Regions from separate parts of the Limosilactobacillus sp. genome, predicted to be linked through region 3. Evidence: predicted binding sites of a transcription regulator. Region 3 holds the regulator's gene; each other region holds the start of a gene.
What was found. Region 3 encodes HrcA, which represses chaperone genes, less so after heat shock. Its sites were predicted from a motif close to TTAGCACTCNNNNNNNNNGAGTGCTAA; they were not measured.

Region 1 (7,959 bases), 1.8 Mb from region 3:
AATCACTTACCGAAACAATTCTTTGCCAACCTGGTCGCTAAGGTCAATGCCAAGGTGAACGCCGGGGTCGACGTGATCAACCTCGGCCAGGGGAACCCGGACAAGCCGACGCCGGACTACATCGTCCAAAGCACCCAGAAGTGGGTGGCCGACCCGGCCTGCCACAAGTACTCCCCGTTCCAAGGCCTGCCGGAATTCAAGAAGGCCGCGGCCAAGTTTTACCATGAAAAGTACGGCGCCGACATTGACCCGAACTCCGAAGTCGCCATCCTCGGCGGGTCCAAGATTGGCCTGGTTGAACTGCCCTGGGCGCTGATGAACCCCGGCGATACCTACCTTCTGCCGGATCCCGGCTACCCGGACTACTTCTCCGGCGCGGCCCTGGGCGAGGTCAACTTCGAGACGGTGCCGCTCCTGGAGGAAAACGACTTCCTGCCGGACCTGGATGCCATTCCGGAAGAGACGGCCAAGAAGGCAAAGTTCTTCTACCTGAACTACCCGAACAACCCGACCGGTGCGGTGGCGACGGCGGAGTTCTATGAGCACCTGGTTGCCTGGGCCAAGAAGTACCACGTCGGCATCATCTCCGACTTTGCCTACGGGGCGATCGGCTTCGATGGCCAGCAGCCGCGCAGCTTCATGCAGACGCCGGGGGCCAAGGAGGTCGGGATCGAATTCTACACCTACTCCAAGACCTTCAACATGGCCGGCTGGCGGATCGCCTTTGCGGTCGGCAATTCCGACATCATCGGGGCACTGAACCTGATCCAGGACCACCTCTTCGTCAGCCTCTTCCCGGCGCTGCAAAAGGCGGCCATCGATGCCCTGACCGCGCCGGAGCGGGACGAAGAAATCGCCAAGATCGTTGCCCGTTACGAGACGCGGCGGAACGCCTTCGTGGGCGCGGCCGAGAAGATCGGCTGGCACGCCTTCAATCCACAGGGGACCTTCTACGCCTGGATGCCGGTGCCGAAGGGCTACACCAGCGAACAGTTTGCCGACCTGCTGCTGGATAAGGCGGGCGTGGCCGTGGCGCCGGGCAACGGCTTCGGTGAGCACGGTGAGGGCTACGTTCGGATCGGCCTGCTGATTGAACCAGAACGGCTAAAGGAAGCCGTGGACCGGGTTGCTAAACTGCACTTGTTTGACTAAGAGGGGGAAATGAGAATGACTTTGAAATATACTGTATTAGGTGCCGGTGCCATGGGACTGCGCTTCGGGGTTCTGCTCCAGGAACTGGCGGGTGCCAAGGTGGACTTTGTTGATAACTGGGCACCCCAGGTAGAAACGATTCAAAAGCAGGGCGGGGTATACGTTTCCCGTGATCACGAGGGCCGCCACCTGGTCCCGATCAACATTTATTCGCCCGAGGACTATGATGGTGATCCCGACGTCTTCATTGTCTTTGCCAAGCAGATGACCTTAGATGACCTGCTGACCCGCAGTGCCCACTTCTTCCATCCGGACCACCAGTACGTTTTCTCCGGCATGAACGGGATGGGGCACATCGAAAAATTAAACCGCTACTTCCCAAAGGAACACGTTGTTGCCGGGACCTGCCTGATTGGGACCGTCCTGAATAAGGCGGGGGATGTCGACTTCATCGGGAAATCCGGCGCAGGCTCGATCAACCTGGCACCCCAGGTTGGCGAACCGGACGCGCGGGTCAAGGAGATCGTCGCCGACTTCACCACGGCCAACATCAATCCGCACTTAAACGACAACTTCTACGGCACCCTGCTTACCAAGGTGGTCTTCAACTCGGTGATCAACACGATCTGCACCCTCTTTGAAATCCAGATGGGTCAGTTCATCGACTATGATGGTGCCGAAAAGCTCGGCAAGCAGCTGATCAACGAGGCCTTCGACGTGGCCGAGCGGGCGGGCATCCAGCTGCTGTCCACCCGGGAGGAAGAATGGCAGACGATCAAGTACGTCAGCTCCGTCACCAACCCGCTGCACTACCCGTCGATGTACCAGGATATGTCTAAGGGCCGGGCAACCGAGGTTGATTACATCAACGGCTACATTTACGATCTCGGCAAGAAGTACAATTACGAGGCCAGCACGCACGACTTCCTGCGTAACCTGGTCCACCTCGCGGAAAACACCCGGAAGTTTAGAAAATAAAGTATAAAAGGGACCAAGCAATTTGACTTGCTTGGTCCCTTTTATAGACTTTACTATTGATTTTCTTGGTCGAATTCCTCAAGCTTTTCGGCGGCCTCGGTCCAGGCCAATTCAACCTCGTCCGACTTTTCCTTGGCGGCGTCGAGCTCCTTTTGCAGGTCGGTTAGTTTGCCGATATCGGTGGCAATTTCCGGCTGGCTCATCTTTTCTTGGATTTCCTCCTGCTTGGCCTCCAGGTCGGTCATCTCGGCCTCGAGCTTGTCGACCTGGCGCTGCAACTTGCGCCGGGCCTTCTGAGTTTCCTTGCTCTGTTGGTAGGATTGTTTGCCCTTGGAAGGCTGGCTAGCCGGCGTTGAGCCTGCCGGATTATCCTGCTGTCCGGCTGCAACGGTTGCGGCCCGCTTTGCCTGTTCGGCCAGGTAGTCGTCGTAGTCACCTTCGTAGTGGGTGATGCCGTCCTTGCGCATGTCCAGCACGTCGGTGGCCACCTGGTTAATGAAGTACCGGTCGTGGGAGACGAAGAGGACCGTTCCGGTGAACTCGTTGATGGCGTTTTCGAGGACCTCGCGGCTGTCGATGTCCAGGTGGTTGGTCGGTTCATCGAGGATCAGGAAGTTGATCGGCTTGAAGGAGAGCTTGGTCAGCTCCAGCCGGGCCTTTTCACCCCCGGAGAGCTCGTGGACGACCTTGTAGACGTCATCACCGACGAAGAGGAAGCTGCCGAGCAGGGAGCGGATGTCTTTTTCCGGGACCTCGGGATGCTCGTCCCAGACCTCATCGAGCACCGTCTTATCGGGATGGAGCTGCTGCTGTTCCTGGTCGTAGTAACCGATGTCCAGGTTGGCCCCGAACTTGACCGTCCCGCTGATCAACGGGATCTGGTGCAGGATCGACTTCAAAAGGGTCGACTTCCCAATCCCGTTGGGGCCGATGATCCCGATCCGCTGCGGCTTGCGGACGGTGAAGGAGAGTGGCCCGGCCAGGACCTGCTCATCGTAGCCGACCTTGGCGTTTTCCACGTCGAGGACCTCGTTGCCGCTGTCCTTGTCACTGTGGAAATGAAAGTGGATCGATTGGTCGTCGGTTTCGGGCCGGTCGAGCCGGTCCATCTTTTCCAGCTGCTTGCGCCGTGCCTGGGCCCGCTTGGTCGTCGAGGCCCGGACGATGTTGCGGTTGACAAAGTCTTCCAGCTTGGCGATCTTTTTCTGCTGCTGATCGTAGTGCTTCCATTCGGCCTTCAGGCGTTCCTGCTTGTGGGCGACGAACTGGGTGTAGTTGCCGGTGTAGTGAAGCAGAGTTCGGTTATCGAGATCGTAAACGTCGGAAACAACGTGGTCGAGGAAGTACCGGTCGTGGGAAACCACCAGCAGGGCGCCCTGGTAGCTCTTCAAATAGTCTTCCAGCCAGGCCAAAACATTCATGTCGAGGTGGTTGGTCGGTTCGTCCAAGATTAACAGCTGGGGGGCTTGGAGGAGAATCTTAGCCAGGGCCAGCTTCGTCTTTTGTCCCCCGGACAGGGCGTCGACCGGCGTGTCGTAGTACTCCTCGCCGAAGCCAAAGCCCTTCAGGATTCCCCGCATCCGAGATTCATACTCAAAGCCACCGCGCTTCTTGTAGTCGCTCTGCAGGCGATCGTACTTGTTCATCACCTGCTGGTAGCGCTCGTCGGCAGGGTCAATGTCCGCAAGTTCGGTTTCAAGTTGGTGAATCTCGTCCTCCATGGCGTGGAGGGGTGCGAAAACCAGGTCGAGCTCGGCCCAGATATTGTTTTGGCTGTCGAGCCCCTGGTCCTGGGCCAGGTAGCCGATCGTCAGGTCGCGGACCTTGCTGATCGTGCCTTCGTCGGGGGTAGTGATGCCGGCAATCATCTTCAGCAGGGTGGTCTTCCCGGCACCGTTGCGGCCAACCAGGGCGGTCCGGCCGTGATCCTGGATCTGCATGTTGATATTGTGAAATAAAACGTCGGCCCCAAAACGGCGCATGACGTCATTGGCTTGTAATAGTATCATTGAAGAAACCTCATTAATATGGATGTAATAAATTCTTATCTATTCTAACAGATTTCAAGAAATTTATAAAAAATGCACTTTTTATTGTGGATCGGTTCACAAAACCGCCGAAGGTTGCTAGAATGTATTGTGATGTGAATTTCACAAAGTTCTCAAATCGAGCTGGCAATTTGCTCAACAATAAGCGTGAGAGTTAAGAGTAAACGATCAATGATAGGGGGATAATTATGCCAACTAAGAAAATACCACGTGCAACTGCCCGCCGGCTGCCAATCTACTACCGTTACCTCACCGTTCTGATGAGTGCCAACAAACAGCGGGTTTCTTCGACGGAACTGTCTGAGGCCGTTCAGGTCGACTCGGCCACGATCCGGCGGGACTTTTCCTACTTTGGTGAGTTGGGGAAGCGGGGCTATGGTTACGACGTGGCCAGCCTGCTCAAGTTCTTCAAGGGCATCCTGCATCAGGACTCCCTGGTCAGCGTGGCCTTAGTCGGGGTCGGGAGCCTGGGGAGTGCCTTATTAAACTACAACTTCCACCAGGACACCAACCTGCGGATCAGTGCCGCCTTTGACACCAAGCCGGAGATGGCTAACACGGTCAAGAGCGGGATTCCGATCTACCCGGCCGAGGAAATGATGACCCAGTTAAAGGAACAGCAGATTGACGTTGTGATCCTGACGGTGCCGGGTGACAAGGCTCAGAAGGTCACCGACCAGCTGGTTGAAGCCGGGGTCAAGGGGATCTTAAACTTTACTCCGGTCCGCCTGTCCGTGCCGAAGAACGTTCAGGTGCAAAACATTGACCTGACCAACGAGCTGCAGACCCTGATCTACTTTATTAAGAACTATTCCGAAGACAACAAATAAGAATTGATCAACGTCCCGAAAGCCTAGTGCTGACGGGGCGTTTTTTCGTTGGTTAAAAAATAGTCAAATTTGGTCAAACTTTTTTATTGCAATTCGGACAAAAGATGTTATAGTAATAACTGTGGTTAGCACTTAAGCACAGTGAGTGCTAAAGTGACAAAATTAAATTTAACAAGATGGAGGGATTAACGTGTTAAAACCATTAGGAGACCGCGTTGTTCTAAAAGCTGAAACTGAAGAAGAAAAGACGGTTGGTGGAATTGTCCTGGCATCCAACGTCAAGGAAAAGCCAACTACTGGAAAGGTTATTGCCGTTGGTGAAGGTCGGACCTTAGACAACGGACAAAAGCTTGCTCCAGCTGTTAAGGAAGGCGATCGGGTACTCTTTGACAAGTACGCCGGCAACGAAGTGGAATACGACGGTGAGAAGTACCTGGTCGTTCACGAAAAGGACTTAGTCGCAGTGCTCGACTAGTTCGAACCACGTTGATTAGGAAACTAAAGCTTAAAAATAATTATCGATTCGATGAGGTGACAATAAATGGCAAAGGAAATTAAGTTTGCTGAAGACGCACGGAACGAAATGCTCCGCGGTGTTGACAAATTAGCTAACACGGTTAAGACGACGATGGGTCCTAAGGGGCGTAACGTTGTCCTGGAACAAAGCTACGGCAACCCAACCATCACTAACGACGGTGTGACGATTGCCAAGAGCATTGAATTGGAAAACCACTTCGAAAATATGGGTGCTAAGCTCGTGAGCGAAGTTGCTTCCAAGACTAACGACATTGCCGGTGACGGGACCACGACTGCTACCGTTCTGACCCAGGCAATTGTTAACGCCGGGATGAAGAACGTGACTGCCGGTGCTAACCCAGTTGGCATTCGCCGTGGGATCGACAAGGCGACCCGGGCAGCCGTTGAAGCTTTGAAGAAGATGTCACACGACGTTAAGACTAAGGATGACATCGCCCAGATTGCCTCCATCTCTGCTGACAATAAGGAAGTTGGTAAGCTGATTGCCGACGCCATGGAAAAGGTTGGTAACGACGGGGTAATCACCCTGGAAGATTCTCGTGGTGTTGACACCAGCGTTGACGTTGTTGAAGGGATGAGCTTCGACCGTGGTTACATGTCTCAATACATGGTTACGGACAACGACAAGATGGAAGCCGACCTCGACAACCCATACATCCTGATCACGGACAAGAAAATCTCCAACATCCAGGACATCCTGCCACTGCTGCAAAGCGTTGTTCAGGAAGGCCGTGCTCTCTTGATCATTGCCGATGACATCACCGGTGAAGCTCTGCCAACCCTTGTTTTGAACAAGATTCGTGGAACCTTCAACGTGGTTGCCGTTAAGGCTCCTGGCTTCGGTGACCGGCGGAAGGCTCAACTCCAGGACATTGCCGTTCTGACCGGCGGGACCGTTATTTCCGACGACCTGGGCATGAACCTGAAGGACGCTACCGTTGATCAATTAGGTCAAGCCAACAAGGTTACGGTTACCAAGGACGCTACCACGATCGTTGACGGTGCCGGTGCCAAGGAAGCCATTGCTGAACGGGTTGACCAAATCAAGCAGGCCATCTCCAAGACGACCTCTGACTTTGATAAGGACAAGCTCCAAGAACGGCTGGCAAAGCTCTCTGGTGGGGTTGCCGTTGTTCGGGTCGGTGCTGCTACCGAAACTGAAATGAAGGAAAAGAAGTACCGGATCGAAGACGCCCTGAACGCTACCCGGGCTGCCGTCCAAGAAGGTTTCGTTCCTGGTGGTGGTACGGCACTGGTAAACGTTCTGCCTGCCCTGGACAAGGTTGAAGCCACCGGTGACGAAGCAACTGGTGTTAACATCGTTAAGGACGCCCTGGAAGCTCCAGTTCGTCAAATCGCTGAAAACGCCGGTGTTGAAGGCTCTGTTATTATCAACCAGCTGAAGAGCGAAAAGCCTGGTATTGGTTACAACGCTGCTGATGGCAAGTTCGAAGACATGGTTGAAGCCGGAATCGTTGACCCAACCAAGGTTACCCGTTCCGCTCTGCAAAACGCTGCCTCCGTTTCCGCACTGCTGCTGACGACGGAAGCCGTTGTTGCTGACAAGCCTGACGACAACAAGAACAATGCCCCTGCTGCTCCACAAGGCGGCGCCGGCATGGGCGGCATGATGTAATCTCTGCCGTTACATAAAATCAAATAAGTAAAAATAGTCGATGGGGAAATTTCCCGTCGGCTATTTTTATTTCCCGGGAAATATCTATCTGGGGAAATTTTGGAAAGCCTTTTCAGCACCGCACGGGTCCGCGGGTGTGGTAAAGTAGACTTTGCAATTATTTTCAATCACCGGTACAGAAAGGACTAACATGGAAAAACTAAAAGTACACAAAATTAGCCTCTTTTCCGGGATCATGCTGGCGCTGAATTCACTGATCGGCTCCGGCTGGCTATTCGGGGCCGGGACCGCGGCCAAGGTGGCCGGCCCTGCCGCCATCATTTCCTGGATCCTTGGGGCGGTCATTATCATTAGTATCGCAATTACCTACGTTGAACTGGGGGCGATGTTTCCCGAGAGCGGGGGCATGAGCCGCTACGCCCAGTACAGCCACGGTCAGTTGCTCGGCTTTATTGCGGCCTGGGCCAACTGGATTTCGCTCATCACCCTGGTGCCAATGGAAGCGGTGGCCTCGGTTCAGTACATGAGTTCCTGGCCGTGGTCCTGGGCCAACTGGACCCACCACTTTCTCTCTCACGGCAACGTGACTGCCCAGGGAATGTGGGTGGTTGTGCTCTTCATGCTGATCTTCACTTTAATCAACTTCTGGTCGGTTAAACTGATGACCCGCTTCACCAACCTGATCTCGATCTTTAAGATTGTTCTGCCGACCCTGACCATCGTGATGCTGTTGGTCAGCGGCTTCCATCCGGGCAACTTTGGTCACAGCGCGGCGACC
Region 2 (7,959 bases), 1.9 Mb from region 3:
CAACCTTTGTACCGTCGTCACTAATCGGGACATTGAAGTCCACCCGCATTAATACCTTCTTGCCCTCTAAAGGCAGGTCTTCAACAGTTAACTTAGCCATGAATTATGTTTCCTCCTTCTCTGTTAAGAAAAAAGGTGGTTGGAGTCTCCTCCTCCCACCTTTTGAAAAAGCTTATTTAAGCAATCAGATTACAGATTTGCAAAGTGAAGCAGAGTCCGAATCATGTTGCAAGTGAAGCCGTTTTCGTTGTCGTACCAAGCAACGGTCTTAACTAATTGAGTGCCGTCTTCGCCTTCCATGATTTCAGTCTGGGATGGGTCAAAGACAGAACCAAAGGTTGAGCCGATGATGTCGGATGAAACGATTGGGTCTTCAGTGTAACCATATGCTGGGTTGTTTTCAGCAGCCTTCTTCATAACGTCGTTAACTTCGTCGACCGTAACCTTCTTGTCCATAACAGTAACAAGTTCAGTTAATGAACCAGTAGGAACGGCAACACGTTGTGCGTGACCGGAAAGCTTACCGTTCAGTTCAGGGATAACCAGGCCAATAGCCTTAGCAGCACCTGAAGAGTGAGGAATAGTGTTCACAGCGGCAGCACGGTTGTTACGGAACTTCTTGCCCCGTGGTTGGTCAAGAACGGCTTGGGAACCAGTGTAGGCGTGAACAGTAGTCATGGTACCAACCTTGATACCGAAGTTCTTGTTCAGGAAGTATGCCATTGGTGCCAGGCAGCTCGTGGTGCATGAACCGGCGGAAACGATCTTGTCGTCAGCCTTCAGAGTGTCCAGGTTAACACCAGGAACAACAGTTGGGATGTTGCCGGCAGGTGCGGAAATCAGGACACGCTTTGCGCCAGCGTCCAGGTGAGCTTGTGACTTTTCAGCAGAAGTGTAGAAACCAGTACATTCAAGAACAAAGTCGACACCGTCGTTCTTTACCCAAGGAATGTTACGTGCGTCACGTTCTGCGTATACAGGGTATTCCTTACCGTCAACGACGATGCCCTTGTCGTTTGATGAAACTTCAGCATCAAAACGACCCTGGGTGGAGTCGTACTTCAGTAAGTAAGCCAACATTTCTGGTGAAGTCAAGTCGTTGATAGCAACAACTTCGATGTCATCAGTGTTGAGTTCGTGAATACGACGGAATGCCAAACGACCAATACGGCCGAAACCATTAATACCAATCTTTACAGTCATACTGCAATTTCCTCCTTTAGGAAAAACATAGTTAGTGCACATGCTTAGTTTATCACATTCCGGCTTTTGCGCCAATCAATTAGACTGGTTCTAACTGGCCAGAACAATCTGGTAAGTCTAAGCAAGATACAAACCTTACGAGTCTTATAATACTCACCTTGCGGGCAAAAGTCTATTCAATCGCCCTAGAAATTTTGCATTTTCTTGTGAAAACGTTATCTTGATTAAAAAGTTCAAATAATAGTTGCATTAGGGCAAGAATTAGGATATTATAATAGACGTTGATTGATTCAACACAAAGTAAATCAGCTCTGCGCCCTTAGTGTAATGGATCGCACGTGAGATTCCGGTTCTCGAGATCCGGGTTCGACTCCCGGGGGGCGCATTTTTTATTTGCAGGGTGCTGTGACAGGTTTGTCCAGTGCCCTGTTTATTTTTTTATAAGCATTTAGGAGGCATTCATGGCGATGAACAATCCTTACCAATCCCAGCTGTGTCATGCTGTTCCCCTCAATTCAACTGAGCAGGCCATCAGCAAGTCTTTCCTCTACTTGTACCAGCGAATGGACTTTGAGCATATTTCGATCACCGCGATTTGCCGGCACGCTCAGGTTTCTCGGCCCACTTTCTACCGCTACTTTAGTAATACGTGGGAAATTAAGGAGGTTTTGGAGAGCAATTTTGTTGCCAACTTGCTTCACGTAAGCTATCAGCTCAAGTTCTTTGACTTTGCTAATCCCTCCTATCCCCACTACCTAAAGAAGATGCGGAATTTTTTGCAGGCCAACCGGGAAACATTTAAGGCCTTTTTGGTTACTAACCCCTCCCCCACCTTTATTCACAAGTACAAGGTCAGTATCAAGTACCATTATTTCCGCGAACACTATTTTTCCGATCTGGACCTCGAGATCATTGCTAGCTACCTGATCACGGTCTTTACCTACACGCTTGCCAACAACACCCCAATTACGCTCGAACAGGCCGACCACTACGACCGCCAGCTCGGAAGAATCATCGCCGCCCTCTGAGGGTTACAGTTAGAGCCAAAGTTGTAACGCCCTCTCTTTATCTTTTGGCTACGATTAAGTCATCAAATGATGAAGGGATGATTTTCATGAAGAAAGTTGCAATCGTTACTGGCGGTGCCAAGGGCATTGGTGCTTCAATTGTTCGTCAATTAGTGGCTGACGGATTTCAAGTTGCAATTGGCGATTATAACTTGGCGGACGCAGAACAATTCGCTAGTCAATTTGCCGACAATCAGGTTAAAGCTTTTCAAGCGGACGTTTCCAAAAAAGAGGACGTCGATAGTTTAGTTAGTCAAACCGTTGGTGAGTTCGGCCAGCTGGATGTAATGATCAATAATGCCGGGATCTCGAAAGAATACCCTCTGCTCGAAATGACGGCGGAAGAATTTGATCAGTTGATTGCCGTCAACATGAAGGGGGTCCTCTTTGGCATCCAGGCAGCGGCAACGCAGTACATTAAGCAGGGAACTCCCGGCAAGATCATCAACGCCTCATCAGTCGGTGGCTACAAGGTTTCTCCAAACCACGGTGGCTATTCCGCCACTAAATTCGCCGTTCGTTCGCTAACCCAAGCAGCGGCCCGTGAATTTGGCAAATACGGCATCACGACTAATTGCTATTGCCCAGGCTACACGATGACACCGATGATGAAGCAAATCGTGAAGAATTACAGCCAACAGCTTCATATCTCGCCGGATGAGCTGGAGAAGCAAAAGAGCGCTGAAGTTGCTCTGCGGCGTCCTGCCCAACCGGAAGACATCGCCAACGTGGTCTCATTCTTGGCAAGTGACAAAGCCAATTACGTAAATGGTCAGGCGATTGTCGTTGATGGCGGATTGATTTACAAATAATAGAATTAAAAACGCAAAGGCCGGTGAAAACTAGGCCTTTGCGTTTTTTGATTTTCATTTCATCCGCTGACGCCGCTCCCGGCGCCGAAGCAGCCTCTGCAGCCGTGCTCGATTATAGCGCTGGAGAATGATGAAGGGCAGTTCAATCAGGCTCACGATGACGGACGTGCTGATAAAGATTGCCGGATCACCAAACGGTACAATCAGGATCAGGGGCAAATAGGTTAAGATAAACATCAATTCGTGGTCAAACTCCGCGGCGATCATCGTTTGGATAAGCTGAGGCAGTGAACGCCGGCGCAGGTCGTATTTTTCTGGCGAATAGGTTGGCAGAAAGCTTTTCCACTTCCTTACTTTCAGCAAGCGGTAAAGACGCTGCTCGCCCGCCGTCACCCTGAACCAGCGACAATCCTGATCAAGCTTTAATCGTGGTTCAATTACGTTGCCAACAACCAGCCGCATCCCTAGTTGATAGAATGTTACCAAAAAGGTCAGCACGAGGCTCAACAAAATTTTTTGAGGGAAAATCAGGTAGAGAATCGTCAACATAAGCAGGCCAATCCCCGACCAGGTTGTCGCCCTTTTCATCAAAGCTTCCATTGTTATCGTCCTTCTCTGTAAAAAAAGAGCTGCCAATCGCTGGCAGCTCTCTTTCATTAACGAATTACTTTTCGTCTGCTGGCTTTTCCTTAGCCCACTTACGAATAGCTTCGATCTTCTTTTCTTTTAATGCTCGCTTGTACTTAGGAGCAACTGGGCGACGGCCTTGAACGCCGTATGGGTGTGCTTTACGCATGAATCTATGCCTCCTTTAATATCAAACGTAAAATAATTAACGTTCCAATTATACCGGGCCCCGTCCCAAAAAGCAAGCCTTGGCTAAATTTCGCCCCGCGAATTTAATTGGGCGCTCGTTACCAACTTTTCAATAGGTAAAAAAGCAAATTTATTTTTACTTTTTACTTCAAATTGATAAACGTTACCAATCGCCCCAGTCGTGTTCTCAGGGTTCCTGACTAGACCAATTTATGAAAACCCTTTACAAATATTGTTAAATAGGCACTTGCAAATCAGACCAATATGCGGTACATTATAAGTGTCCTAAGGAGCTACTAATTAATTTATAAAAAATAAAAGCTAACATCTATCACAGGAGGTATTCATCATGGAAGACACTAGTAAATTAAACGTATTCAAGACCGCTGCAGATTGGAAGGAACTGGACCAGCAGAGCGCTGCCGCTGAGCTGGACATGCTCGCCGAAAACCTGAACGAAAAGTAAATCTCTTATCTTGACAACTTCTGACTACTCCCCCAGCAGCGATCGGCAATTCCCGGTCGTTGCTGTTTTTTAATTTAAAAGAGATAAATCATTTGACCTTTTTTGACCAATCGGTTATAGTATTAATATCCGTTAGCAATACCAGCTAACGTGTGCTAATTTAAGTAAGGAGGCCACACTATGAACTTAGTTCCAACAGTCGTCGAGCAGTCATCACGTGGCGAACGTGCTTACGACATTTACTCACGGCTTCTGAAGGACCGGATCATTATGCTGTCTGGTCCAATCAATGACGACATGGCTAATTCCATTGTTGCGCAACTGTTATTCTTGGATGCGCAAGACTCAACCAAAGACATTTACTTATACATTAACTCTCCTGGTGGTGTTGTTACCTCTGGGATGGCGATCTACGACACGATGAACTTCATCAAGTCCGACGTGCAGACGATCGTAATCGGGATGGCCGCATCAATGGCCAGTGTCCTGGTATCATCCGGTACCAAGGGCAAGCGGTTCGGTCTGCCACACTCCCAGGTTCTGATTCACCAGCCATCTGGTGGTGCTCAGGGTCAACAAACCGAAATTGAAATTGCTGCCACGGAAATCCTGAAGACGCGGAAGATGCTGAACGGCATCCTTGCCAAGAATTCTGGACAATCCCTGGAGCAGATTCAGCACGATACGGAGCGTGACCACTACTTCACCGCTCAGGAAGCCGTTGATTACGGCCTGCTTGACGGAGTAATGGAAAACAACTCCAAGCTGAAGTAATCACTATCAATGAAAAGCGTTTCGATTCCTTAGCGAGTCGAAACGCTTTTTTTCTATCAAAAAAGGTGCAGCCAGCAACGGTTGCACCCTTTTAGTTTATTCAGCTTTGCCCATTCGCAGCTCGTCGGCGTAGGCGTTGAGCTTGCGCAGGCGGTGGTTGACCCCCGACTTCGAGATTGGCCCGCCCGGAACCAATTCACCAAGTTCCTTGAGGCTGACCTCTTGGTGGGCCAGCCGGGTCTCAGCGATCTCCCGCAGCTTATCAGGCAGGCTTTGCAGGCCAACCCGCGATTCAATCAGGCGGATGTTTTCGATCTGCCTGGTCGAAGCGTTGGCGATCTTGTTCATGTTGGCATTCTCGCAGTTGACCAGCCGGTTGACCGAATTACGCATGTCGCGAACGATCCGGACATTTTCAAACTGAAGCATCGAGTTCGTCGCCCCGATCAGCGACATAAAGTCGGCGATCTTCTCGGCCTCCTTCAGGTAGACGATGAAGCCACTGCGCCGGGCCGTCGTCTGAGCGTTGAGGCCGAATTTGTTCATCATCTGGGCAATCATCTCATTGTGTTCCTCGTACAGGGAATAGATCTCGAGATGGTAGCGCGACGTTTCCGGATTATTGACCGAACCACCGGCCAAGAAAGCCCCCCGCAGGTAGGAGCGGACCATCCACTCGTCCTTTAGCAGTTCCAGCGGCACCCGTTCCTTGATCTGGAGATTCTGTAAGATCCCCAGGTCGTCGAGGACGTGCTGGGCCGAATTGCGCAGCCGAACGATGTACTGGTTGTTCTTCTTCAGCTTCATCTTGCGCCGCACCACGATCTCACTCTCGACGTGGTAGAACTCCTTGAGCAGGGAATAGATCCGCCGGGCGATGGCTGGGTTTTCGGTTTGAATGTTGAGGACGAGTCCCCCATTTCCCAGGCCAATGCTCCCGTTCATCCGGATCAGGGCCATCAGTTCCGCCTTGGCATTGTCTTGGTGAACCTTGATGGCGGTTAATTCCTTTTTGACATCACTCGCGTACGACACAAAAATCCCTCCTAGTCATGGACCTGGTGCAGGCGGTTAATCAACTCCGCCACTACCAGATCGCGATCGTGAAAGGCCCCATTATCCTTGAGGCGCAGGAAGTTGGAACTGATCACCCGGCAGCCCTGGTCGCGTAAGCCCTGAAAATCATGGCCGACCGGCTGGGAAATTTCGTTCCATTCCTGAAAGTCAATATAGTTTTTCGGCACCGGCCGGATGTTGACCAGGACCGTGTCAATAAAGTTGTGGCCGAGGTGCTGGTTGAGCACCCGGACGTGGTCGGCATCGGTGAAGTGGTCGGTCTCGCCCTTCTGCGTCATGATGTTGCAGATGTAGACGACCTCGGCCTTGCTCTCGCAGACGGCTTGGCCGACCTCTTTGATCATCAGGTTCGGCAGGATACTGGTGAAGAGGCTTCCGGGCCCGAGCACGATCTGGTCGGCCTCTTTGATCGCCTGGATCACTTCCGGAACCGGCTTGGTGGTGTGCCCATCCCCATCGTGGGTCGGGGTCACCCAGACCCGTTTGATCTGCTTGTGAGCCGCCGTGATTTCAGACTCGCCGCTCAGGGTGGTGCCGTCCATGAATTCGGCATTCAGCGTCAGTGGCTCGTTAGCCACCGGATAGATGTGACCGCGGATCTTCATCATCTCCGACAGCTCCTGGACGGCGGTGAAGATTCCGCCCCGCATCTCCGAAAGTGCCGAGATGATCAGGTTGCCGATCGCGTGTCCCGCGAAGAATTGGTCGTTGCTGTTAAAGCGGTACTGGAAGACATCAAGCTCCAGCTTAGGCAGCTCTGACAGGGCTACCAGACCGTTTCGAATATCACCAGGTGGCACCACGTTGATGTAGTTGCGCAGGATCCCTGAAGAACCCCCGTCATCAGCAACCGTGACCACGGCAGTGACATCGACGTCCTTGTCACGCAGGCCCCGCAAAATGACTGGCAGGCCGGTTCCACCGCCGATCACAACAATCTTTGGTTTTCGAAACATTAAACTTCTTCCTTCCTACTTTGCCTTGTCCACGTCCCGGTGAACCAGGTTAACCTGGTAGCCGGCCTCCTTAAGATCGCCCGCCAGTCGGTTAGCAATGGTAACCGAACGGTGCTGCCCACCGGTACAGCCGATGGCAACGGTCAGACTGCTCTTGCCTTCCTTGATGTAGCCAGGCATGGCGCTCTTGAGCAGGGCGATCAGGTGCCGGTAAAAGTCCTGAGCAATCGGGCTCTTCATCACGTAATCCTGGACTGGCTTATCGTTGCCGGTCCGGTGCTTTAATTCTGGAACGTAGAACGGGTTTGGCAGGAAGCGGACGTCCATCACGATGTCGGCATCCAGTGGCAACCCATACTTGAAGCCAAAGGACATCACTTCAATGTAGAAGTTGCTGCCCTCGCCGTGGCCAAAGAGCTTGTTAATCCGTAGTTTCAGGTTGCGCGGCGTCAGCTTGGTGGTATCAATAATCACGTCGGCCCGGCTCTTTAATTCGGTCAGCAGCTTGCGTTCGAGTTCCACCCCGTCCAGCAGGCGTCCCTGCGGTGCCAACGGGTGGGAACGCCGGGTTTCTTTGTAACGAGAAATCAGGGTAACGTTGTCCGCGTCCAAGAACAGCACCCGCACGCTCAGGTCTTTGCGCTGGCGCAGCTTCATTAAGCTCGGCAGGACCTGCTCGTGGAAGCCCCGCGAACGCAGATCCATCACCATGGCGACCTTATCGAACTCGCCCGAATCTTTAATTACGTCGACGAATTTCTCCGCCAGGTTTGGTAGCATGTTGTCAA
Region 3 (7,959 bases):
GATTTTTCATTTCCCGCTTGCTAATCGAGTCGGTCAGCTCCAGAATCCGATCGGCCAGGGTCGATTTCCCGTGATCGATGTGGGCCACGATCGAGAAATTCCGGATGTGCTTTTGCCGCTCTTTCATTTCATCTAGACTCATTGTCATTTCTATCTTCACTACTTTCTACGCAAATACTATTCCTAGTATAACAAACTCTGCCGAAAAATGACCAGTGATAGTACAAAAGACGACCAGCCCAGCTGATCGCCTTTTGTAATAATATTAGTTATGATCCTCAAAGGCATCCTTGAGCTTGTCCAAAACGGACTTCTTGACGCCCTTGACCTCTTCGCCACTGGCTGCGGCAAAGGCCATCATGGCCTCTTTTTGACGCTTGTTCAGGCTCTTCGGGGTCTTAACGTGAATCGTCACGAATTCGTCACCGTTCCCCTTGCCGTTGAGGTGCGGAACCCCCTTGCCACGCAGGCGGAAGTTGGTCTCGGACTGGGTCCCGGCTGGAATCTTCAGGCTGACATCCCCGTGGACGGTCTTGACCTGGACCTCATCCCCCAGTGCCGCCTGGGCAAAGGAGATATCACGGTCAACATTGATGGTTGATCCGTCACGCCGGAATTCGCGGCTTGGCGTTACCCGGAAGACGATGTAGAGATCCCCGGCTGGGCCACCGTTTTCACCGGCGTCACCCTGGCCCTGGAGGCGCATCTGCTGGCCGTCGTCAACCCCGGCTGGAACCTTGACTTCCAGTTCGTGGCGCTCGTGAACGTGCCCGCTCCCGTGGCAGGTGGTACAACGATTTTCAGGCTTGATCACCTGACCGGTCCCGTTACATTCTGGGCAGGTCGTCTGGGACTGGATGTTGCCCAGCGGCGTCTGCCGAACGGTCACGATGAAGCCCCGACCGCCACAGCGCTGACAGGTCGAAGCGGATTTGCCCGGCTTAGCACCGGTGCCGTGACAGGTCTTGCACTGCTCATCCCGGTCGTACTTGATGGTCGTGGTCTTCCCAAAGACGGCATCCATAAAGTCCAGGGTCATGGCATACTGAAGGTCCCGTCCCGGACGTGGTGCCGTTGGGTCCTGCTGCCGCGAGCGGCCGCCACCAAAGAACTGGCTAAAGATGTCGTCAAAACCGCCAGCACCGCCGAAGCCTTGACCACCAAAGCCCTGGCCGCCGAAACCACCAAAGCCGCCCTGGCCGGCACCGGCCTGGTCAGCCGTGGTCCCGAATTGGTCGTACTGGGCCCGCTTATTCTTGTCATGCAGGACCTCGTAGGCCTCGTTGATCTTCTTAAACTTTTCTTCCGCTCCCGGTTCGTGGTTGACGTCAGGGTGGTACTTAGCAGCCAGGCGCCGGTAAGCATGGTTAATGTCTGAGTCTGAGGCGTCCTTAGAAACACCTAAAATATCATAGTAACTTTCTTCTGCCATTTATATCCCTCACAACTTAATTGCTTGTTTAGTTATACCACACTTCGCAAAGCAAAGTAAAAGCCAAAGTCCTGTCAAACGATGGCCTTTGGCTTTTTACTTACATTTTTGTCTGATTACTTCTTGTCGTCTGGCGTAACGTCCTTGAAGTCGCCGTTAACAGTATTGCCATCATCGCCATTTTGGCCGTTGTTACCGTTGTTGGCACCACCGTTATTCGGGTTTGCGCCACCTTGGGCGTTGCCTTGTTGGCCCTGCGCCTGTTGGTAAAGCTTGACACTCAGGTCCTGGATAACCTTGTTCAAGGCGTCCTTCTTGGCCTTCATGTCGTCCAAGTTGCCGCTCTCCTTGGCCTTCTTCAGGTCGTCACGAGCGCTTTCAGCCTTCTTGATGTCGTCTTCAGGAACCTTGCCCTTGACTTCCTTCAAGGTCTTGTCGACTTGGAAGAGCTCCTGGTCAACTTCGTTCTTGAGGTCAACCTCTTCCTTCTTCTTCTTGTCGGCAGCGGCGTGCTCTTCGGCATCCTTCTTCATCCGTTCAATTTCTTCATCGGACAGGCCGGAGTTGGACTTGATCGTGATGTTTTGCTTCTTGTGGGTCCCCTGGTCTTCGGCAGAAACGTTTACGATCCCGTTCTTGTCGATGTCGAAGGTAACCTTGATTTGTGGAACACCACGGGGAGCAGCTGGAATGTCAGTCAGCTGGAAGTTCCCCAGGGTCTTGTTGTCGGCAGCCATTGGCCGTTCACCCTGCAGGACGTGGATGTCAACGGCAGACTGGTTATCAGCAGCCGTGGAGAAGATCTGACTCTTGGAAGTTGGAATGGTCGTGTTCCGATCAATCAGCTTGGTGAAGACCCCACCCATGGTTTCAATCCCCAGGGACAGTGGCGTAACATCAAGCAGCACAACATCCTTAACGTCACCGGTCAGCACACCACCCTGAATGGCAGCACCGAGGGCAACGGCTTCGTCAGGGTTGATGGAGTGGTTTGGTTCCTTGCCAGTCAGGTCCTTAACCATTTCCTGAACGGCTGGGATCCGGGTAGAACCACCGTTTAAGATCACTTCGTCAATGTCATCAAATGACAGGTCAGCATCCTTCAAAGCATTCAGAACTGGTTGCTTAGTCCGTTCAACCAGATCATTAGTCAGTTGGTTGAATTGGGCACGGCTCAGCGTCTTTTCCAGGTGCAGTGGACCGTTTTCACCAGCGGAAATGAATGGCAGGCTGATTTGGGCTTCTTGAACACCGGAAAGGTCCTTCTTGGCCTTTTCAGCGGCATCCTTCAGCCGTTGCAGGGCCATCTTGTCGGTGGACAGGTCAACGCCGTGTTCTTCCTTGAAGCCATCGATCAACCAATCCATGATCTTTTGGTCGAAGTCATCCCCACCCAGGTGCGTGTCACCGTTCGTGGAGAGTACTTGGAAGACCCCGTCACCGAGTTCCAGGATGGAAACATCGAAGGTCCCACCACCAAGGTCGTAAACCAGGATCTTTTCGTCCTTATCCTGCTTGTCCAGGCCGTAAGCCAGTGAGGAAGCAGTTGGTTCGTTGATAATCCGCTTAACATCCAGGCCGGCAATCTTTCCGGCATCCTTGGTTGCCTGACGCTGAGCATCGTTGAAGTAGGCTGGCACGGTGATAACGGCCTTGTCAACCGTGTCACCGATGTAGTCTTCGGCGTACTTCTTCAGGTACTGCAGAATCATGGCAGAAATTTCTTGTGGCGTGTACTTCTTGCCATCAACTTCAACCGTGTAGCCGGCTTCACCCATGTGACTCTTGATGGATGAAATCGTGTTCGGGTTGGTGATTGCTTGCCGCTTGGCAACTTCACCGACTTGTGTTTCGCCATTCTTGAATGAAACAACGGATGGCGTCGTCCGACTACCTTCCGGGTTAGTAATAATCTTTGGTTCGTTACCTTCCATCACGGCAACGGCGGAGTTAGTAGTACCTAAATCAATACCAATAATCTTGTTACTTGCCATTGTTTAATTCCCTCTTTTTAATATTTAATTATCATTAATTATTGTGCAACAACAACCATTGCTGGGCGCAGGACCCGGTCCTTCAGCTGGTAGCCAGCCTGCAGAACCTGGACCACGGTGTCTGGTTTTTGATCATCCTGAACCGGAACGGTTTGAACCGCCTGGTGCAGGGTCGGATCAAAGGGCTTGTCCAAAGCCTCGATCTCGGTAATTCCGTGATCCTTTAGGGCAGCAATCAGGTGGTCGTGAACCATCTGGATCCCGTGCTTGAGCTGCTTACCGTTTTCGTCCGTGACTTCAATCGTCAGGGCGCGCTTCAGGTTGTCCAGCACCGGCAGGACGGACTTGGCGAGGTCCTGACCATCATACTTTAAGATCTGGGCCCGTTCCTTGTTGAAGCGGTTCGTCATGTTTTGAATCTCCGCCTCAGCCCGCAGGTACTTGTCGTCCTTGTCATCGAGTTGTTGCTTCAAATCCTTGATCTGTGCTTCAAGCTCTTCTTCACGGCTTGGCTTAGCGGCTTTGTCAGCCTGCTTTGCCTGCTTTTGCTCATCCTTTGCTTCATTTGCTTTAGATGAGGCCGCTTGTTTCTTGGCTTGCTGTTCTTCCTTGTCTGCCAATTAACTCGCCTCCTATGAATCGTAGTAATGTCGATAGAAACCTAACAGACGCTTGGCCAGCTCCTGCCGGAAGGCATTCACCAGACCAATTGTCCGTGAGTACGGCATTCTGGTCGGCCCGAGCACGGCGATGATGCCCTTGCCATATTGGTCAACATCGTAGGTCGCCGTAATCAGACTGTAGTTGTCGAGTACCTTATCCTTGGAAATCTCGGAACCAATCCGCACGTTGACGCCCTGGTCGTTGAGATCGGCGTCAAGCAGGTGGGAAAGCTGATCATTGTGGTCGAGCAGCTGGTACATCGTCTGCAGCGACTGCGGATCCTTGTTGTTCGAGAAATTCAAAAGGTTCAGTCGGCCGCCAATGAAGAATTGCTCCCGGGCAGCCTTGGAAACGACATTATCAAAAAGATCCAGGAAGCCATCGGCGCTGTGCATGTAGTGCATGACGCGCAATGGGATATCGTCATTCAGCCGCTTCAAGACGGTTGACAGTGGCAGGCCCACCAGTTGGTCATTGATCATTCGAATGACCGCTTGCAGGGCCTCCGGGTCAACGTCCCGTGACAGGGTGAAGGCTTGGCTCTCCACGTCCCCGCTGTCGGTAACCAGGATGGCAATCACCTTTTGGTTGCCCAGTGGGACCAGACGGAAGCCGCTCAAGCGAACGTCTTCTTGCTCTGGCTTCAGGGTCACGGCGGTGTATGACGTCAGGTTTGATAAAATATCAGCCGAGTGCGAGATGATTTCATCAATCTTCTGGAAACTGGTCCCCAGTGAGTTCTGAATAACGATCAGGTCGTTATCGGTGACCGCCCGCGGATTAAGCAGGTGATCAATGTAATAACGGTAACCGTCCTTGGAAGGCACCCGCCCCGAAGACGAGTGTTCCTTAGCGATCAGGCCCTGTTTTTCCAGAACCGCCATCTCGTTGCGCACCGTCGCCGGGCTGACCTTAAACGGCAGCTTTTCAGCCAGGTGCTTGGAACCCACGGGTTGACCAGTTGACGTGTATTGACGTACAATCGCTTGCAGGATCTTGTTTTGACGCTGTGTTAGCATATTAATCACTTCCCCTTTTAGCACTCTTTAGGGTTAAGTGCTAAGCACACTGTATAATATACCAACCACCACGCTAAAAGTCAAGAAATGTCAAACAGTTTTGAGGAGATTTTTTAATGGATAATAATCAGCAACGCTACCTCCAGCCGCACAGTGCACAGGAGGCAATGGAGATCATCCAGCGCCTCTTCAATAAGTACCGCAACGCGCCACTGACCAACGAGCTGCTGGCCTATCACAACAACCTGATCTACCGCCTGCAGTCGGACATCAAAGAAGCGGCCAAGAAGGAAGGCAATCCGGAACGTCTCAAGGAGATTGACCAGATGACCGACATCATGCGGTCCTGGACCAACCTCAAATTGACCGGCCACCCCTTCTACGGCAAGATGCGGCACTTCCAACTGGCGGTCGACGACGGGCCAAAGTTCAAGCGCCACGTGCACCGCATTCACCAAACCGGCGGCCACCGTGCTAGTCGGCATTAATAAAAACGAGCCGCCTCAAGGTGAGCTCGTTTTTATTATTATTTATTGGTAATGCTGATGCTAGCGTTGGCATATTTATCCGAGCCCTGGTCAATCAGATCCACTACCGCCCGCGGATCGGCCTCAACAACTTCATAATTTGCGTTAGCTAACTTAGCCGCCGAACGGGTCATGGCCCGCAGGTGGTGACTGCTTTGCTCCAAACGCGCGCAAATTTCTTGCCCCAGCGGACTCGTGGCCTCAATCACTAAAACGTTCATTTCAATCGCTCCTTTTCTTTGATTAGAACGATCATACGCCCGCTCCGGTTACCCGAGGCAAGAGAAAATTTTATTTTCAACATAAAAAGGTCAAGCACCGCAACAGTGCTTGGCCTTTTCCTTTAGGATAAAATTTGGTCTTCGAGTACGGGACGGTGGGCAACCACCTGGCGGGCTGCCTGTTCGTCGCGCTTCATCTGGGCAACGAGCTCATCGGCCCCGGCAAACTTCTCCTCACCGCGCAGGTACTGGTACCAGCGCACCTTGACCTCTTCGCCATAAACCATCTGGGAGAAGTCAAAGAGGTTAATCTCGAGGGTCAGTTGGTTGTCGTCGCCAAAGGTAATGTTACGACCAACACTCGCCATTCCCCCGTACCAGTGGCCACCGATCAAAACGTCGGTGGCGTACACGCCGATCCCGGGAAGGCGCTCCGGCGTTGGCGTCTCAACATTGATGGTTGGGAAGCCCAACGTCCGCCCCCGGGCCAGGCCGTGAACAATTAGGCCGGTGGTGGTGTAGTAGTAACCGAGCTCCGCGTTTGCCTCCTGGATCTGGCCGGCATCGATCAGCTGACGGATCAGGCGGGACCCCACCTTTTCGTTACCGTCCTCCGTAAATTTCGGCACCGTGACAACCTCAAAACGGCCGCGGGCATAGGCGGGCAGCTTAGCCATCGAGGCAGTTTCAGCTGGGCCATAGGTGTGGTCAAAGCCCGCCACTACCACCTGACTGTGAAAACCGTCCGCCAGGTACTGGTCGACAAAGTCTTGGGGCGCCAGCGCGGCAAACTGGGAGGTAAAGCTAACGAGGTAGACGCGGTCAACACCCAGCTGCTCCAGCAAAGCCAGCTTGCGTTCGGTCGTCGAAAGGTACTTGAAGCCGCCCGGGTATTGCCGGTAAACGACGCCAGGAGCGTGGCTATAGGTGAGCACTGCTAAAGGCAAGTCCCGTTGCTGGGCAATCTCCTTGGCCCGCCGAATGACCGCCTGGTGTCCCCGGTGGACTCCATCGAAGAAGCCCATCGCAAGCACGACGGGACCCGCCGGAATCAGCTTGGAATCCAGGGGATGATGAATTTTAATTACTTGCACGACTCATTCCCCCCTATTTAACCGAAAACATCTTAGTTGGCTTGTAGTACTGGTGGTCACGGTGATACAGGGCTTTTACGGCCTGTTGATACTTCAAGACGATTGAATCGCCGGCCGGCTTGACCTCATCGCTTTTCAGCCAACCACCGTTTTGCACTGCCTTCCACTGGTCGGCACTCAGCTCCATGGCCGGATAGTCCTTGAGGGCGTAGTCGAGTGGGTAGAAGTAGTGCTGAATCGTTCCCGTCGCGACGGCGTCCTGAATGTCGCTCAGGCTCAGCGTTTGGTCAAGGGTGAACCCCCCGCTCTTCAGCCGGGTCAGCCAGCTCATTGTTCCCGGATACCCCAGGTTTTTGGCGAGATCCACCACCAGGGTCCGGACGTAGGTCCCCTTCGTGCAGTCAACCTTGAACCTGACCCGCTGCTGCTTGGTCTGGTCATCATAGTCGGTTCCTAGTAGGGCAAAGCGCTCGATGGTGACGTGGCGAACCGGACGCTCAACGGTCTCTCCGGCCCGGGCATACTCGTAAAGCCGCTTGCCCTTGACCTTGACGGCCGAATACATCGGGGGGATTTGGGTGATTTCCCCGGTCATTTTATCCATTTCTTCCTGGATCCTTTCGGCGGGAATCGCTGCGGTTACCGGCTGAGCCGCAATGATCTCCCCCTCCAGGTCCTCGGTCGTGGTGGCCTCACCAATGAGGAGTTCACCCTGGTACTGTTTTCCCGACTGCATCAGGTAATCGACGACCTTGGTGGCACTGCCGACACAGATTGGCAGGACCCCGTCGACGGCCGGATCGAGGGTCCCCGAGTGGCCAATCTTTTTGGTTTGCAGGATCCTGCGTAAGCGACTAACGCAGTCAAAGCTCGTCATGCCGCGTTCTTTGTATAAGGGAATAATTCCATCCATTCCATCATTCCTCCACAAAAATAAAAAGCGGGGTAATCCGCCCCGCTCTTGTTAGTTCTTTTCCTGTTGGTGCAGCTGGTTGATTAATTGATCAAT

Region 1: groES (co-chaperone GroES) is a predicted target of HrcA. The motif match lies at 5,134-5,160, and genes of this name have one in related genera.
Region 2: clpP (ATP-dependent Clp endopeptidase proteolytic subunit ClpP) is a predicted target of HrcA. The motif match lies at 4,497-4,523, and genes of this name have one in related genera.

The regions. Positions count from the first base shown of each region.
Region 1 is NZ_JAKVPE010000001.1:2,030,621-2,038,579, forward strand. It holds gene LKE23_RS09570 (pyridoxal phosphate-dependent aminotransferase) at 1-1,152, shown strand, start outside; gene LKE23_RS09575 (ketopantoate reductase family protein) at 1,168-2,130, shown strand; gene LKE23_RS09580 (ABC-F family ATP-binding cassette domain-containing protein) at 2,184-4,139, opposite strand; gene LKE23_RS09585 (redox-sensing transcriptional repressor Rex) at 4,367-5,008, shown strand; gene groES (co-chaperone GroES) at 5,199-5,483, shown strand; gene groL (chaperonin GroEL) at 5,550-7,181, shown strand; gene LKE23_RS09600 (APC family permease) at 7,372-7,959, shown strand, end outside.
Region 2 is NZ_JAKVPE010000001.1:2,076,566-2,084,524, reverse strand. It holds gene LKE23_RS09805 (phosphoglycerate kinase) at 1-100, opposite strand, end outside; gene gap (type I glyceraldehyde-3-phosphate dehydrogenase) at 190-1,203, opposite strand; tRNA gene LKE23_RS09795 (tRNA-Arg) at 1,517-1,588, shown strand; gene LKE23_RS09790 (TetR/AcrR family transcriptional regulator) at 1,665-2,231, shown strand; gene LKE23_RS09785 (glucose 1-dehydrogenase) at 2,318-3,082, shown strand; gene LKE23_RS09780 (hypothetical protein) at 3,137-3,682, opposite strand; gene LKE23_RS09775 (hypothetical protein) at 3,747-3,878, opposite strand; gene clpP (ATP-dependent Clp endopeptidase proteolytic subunit ClpP) at 4,545-5,138, shown strand; gene whiA (DNA-binding protein WhiA) at 5,235-6,173, opposite strand; gene LKE23_RS09760 (gluconeogenesis factor YvcK family protein) at 6,185-7,171, opposite strand; gene rapZ (RNase adapter RapZ) at 7,187-7,959, opposite strand, start outside.
Region 3 is NZ_JAKVPE010000001.1:202,417-210,375, reverse strand. It holds gene lepA (translation elongation factor 4) at 1-142, opposite strand, end outside; gene dnaJ (molecular chaperone DnaJ) at 266-1,432, opposite strand; gene dnaK (molecular chaperone DnaK) at 1,549-3,426, opposite strand; gene grpE (nucleotide exchange factor GrpE) at 3,465-4,046, opposite strand; gene hrcA (heat-inducible transcriptional repressor HrcA) at 4,059-5,108, opposite strand; gene LKE23_RS01005 (hypothetical protein) at 5,225-5,596, shown strand; gene LKE23_RS01000 (hypothetical protein) at 5,635-5,856, opposite strand; gene ribF (riboflavin biosynthesis protein RibF) at 5,979-6,950, opposite strand; gene truB (tRNA pseudouridine(55) synthase TruB) at 6,964-7,863, opposite strand; gene rbfA (30S ribosome-binding factor RbfA) at 7,915-7,959, opposite strand, start outside.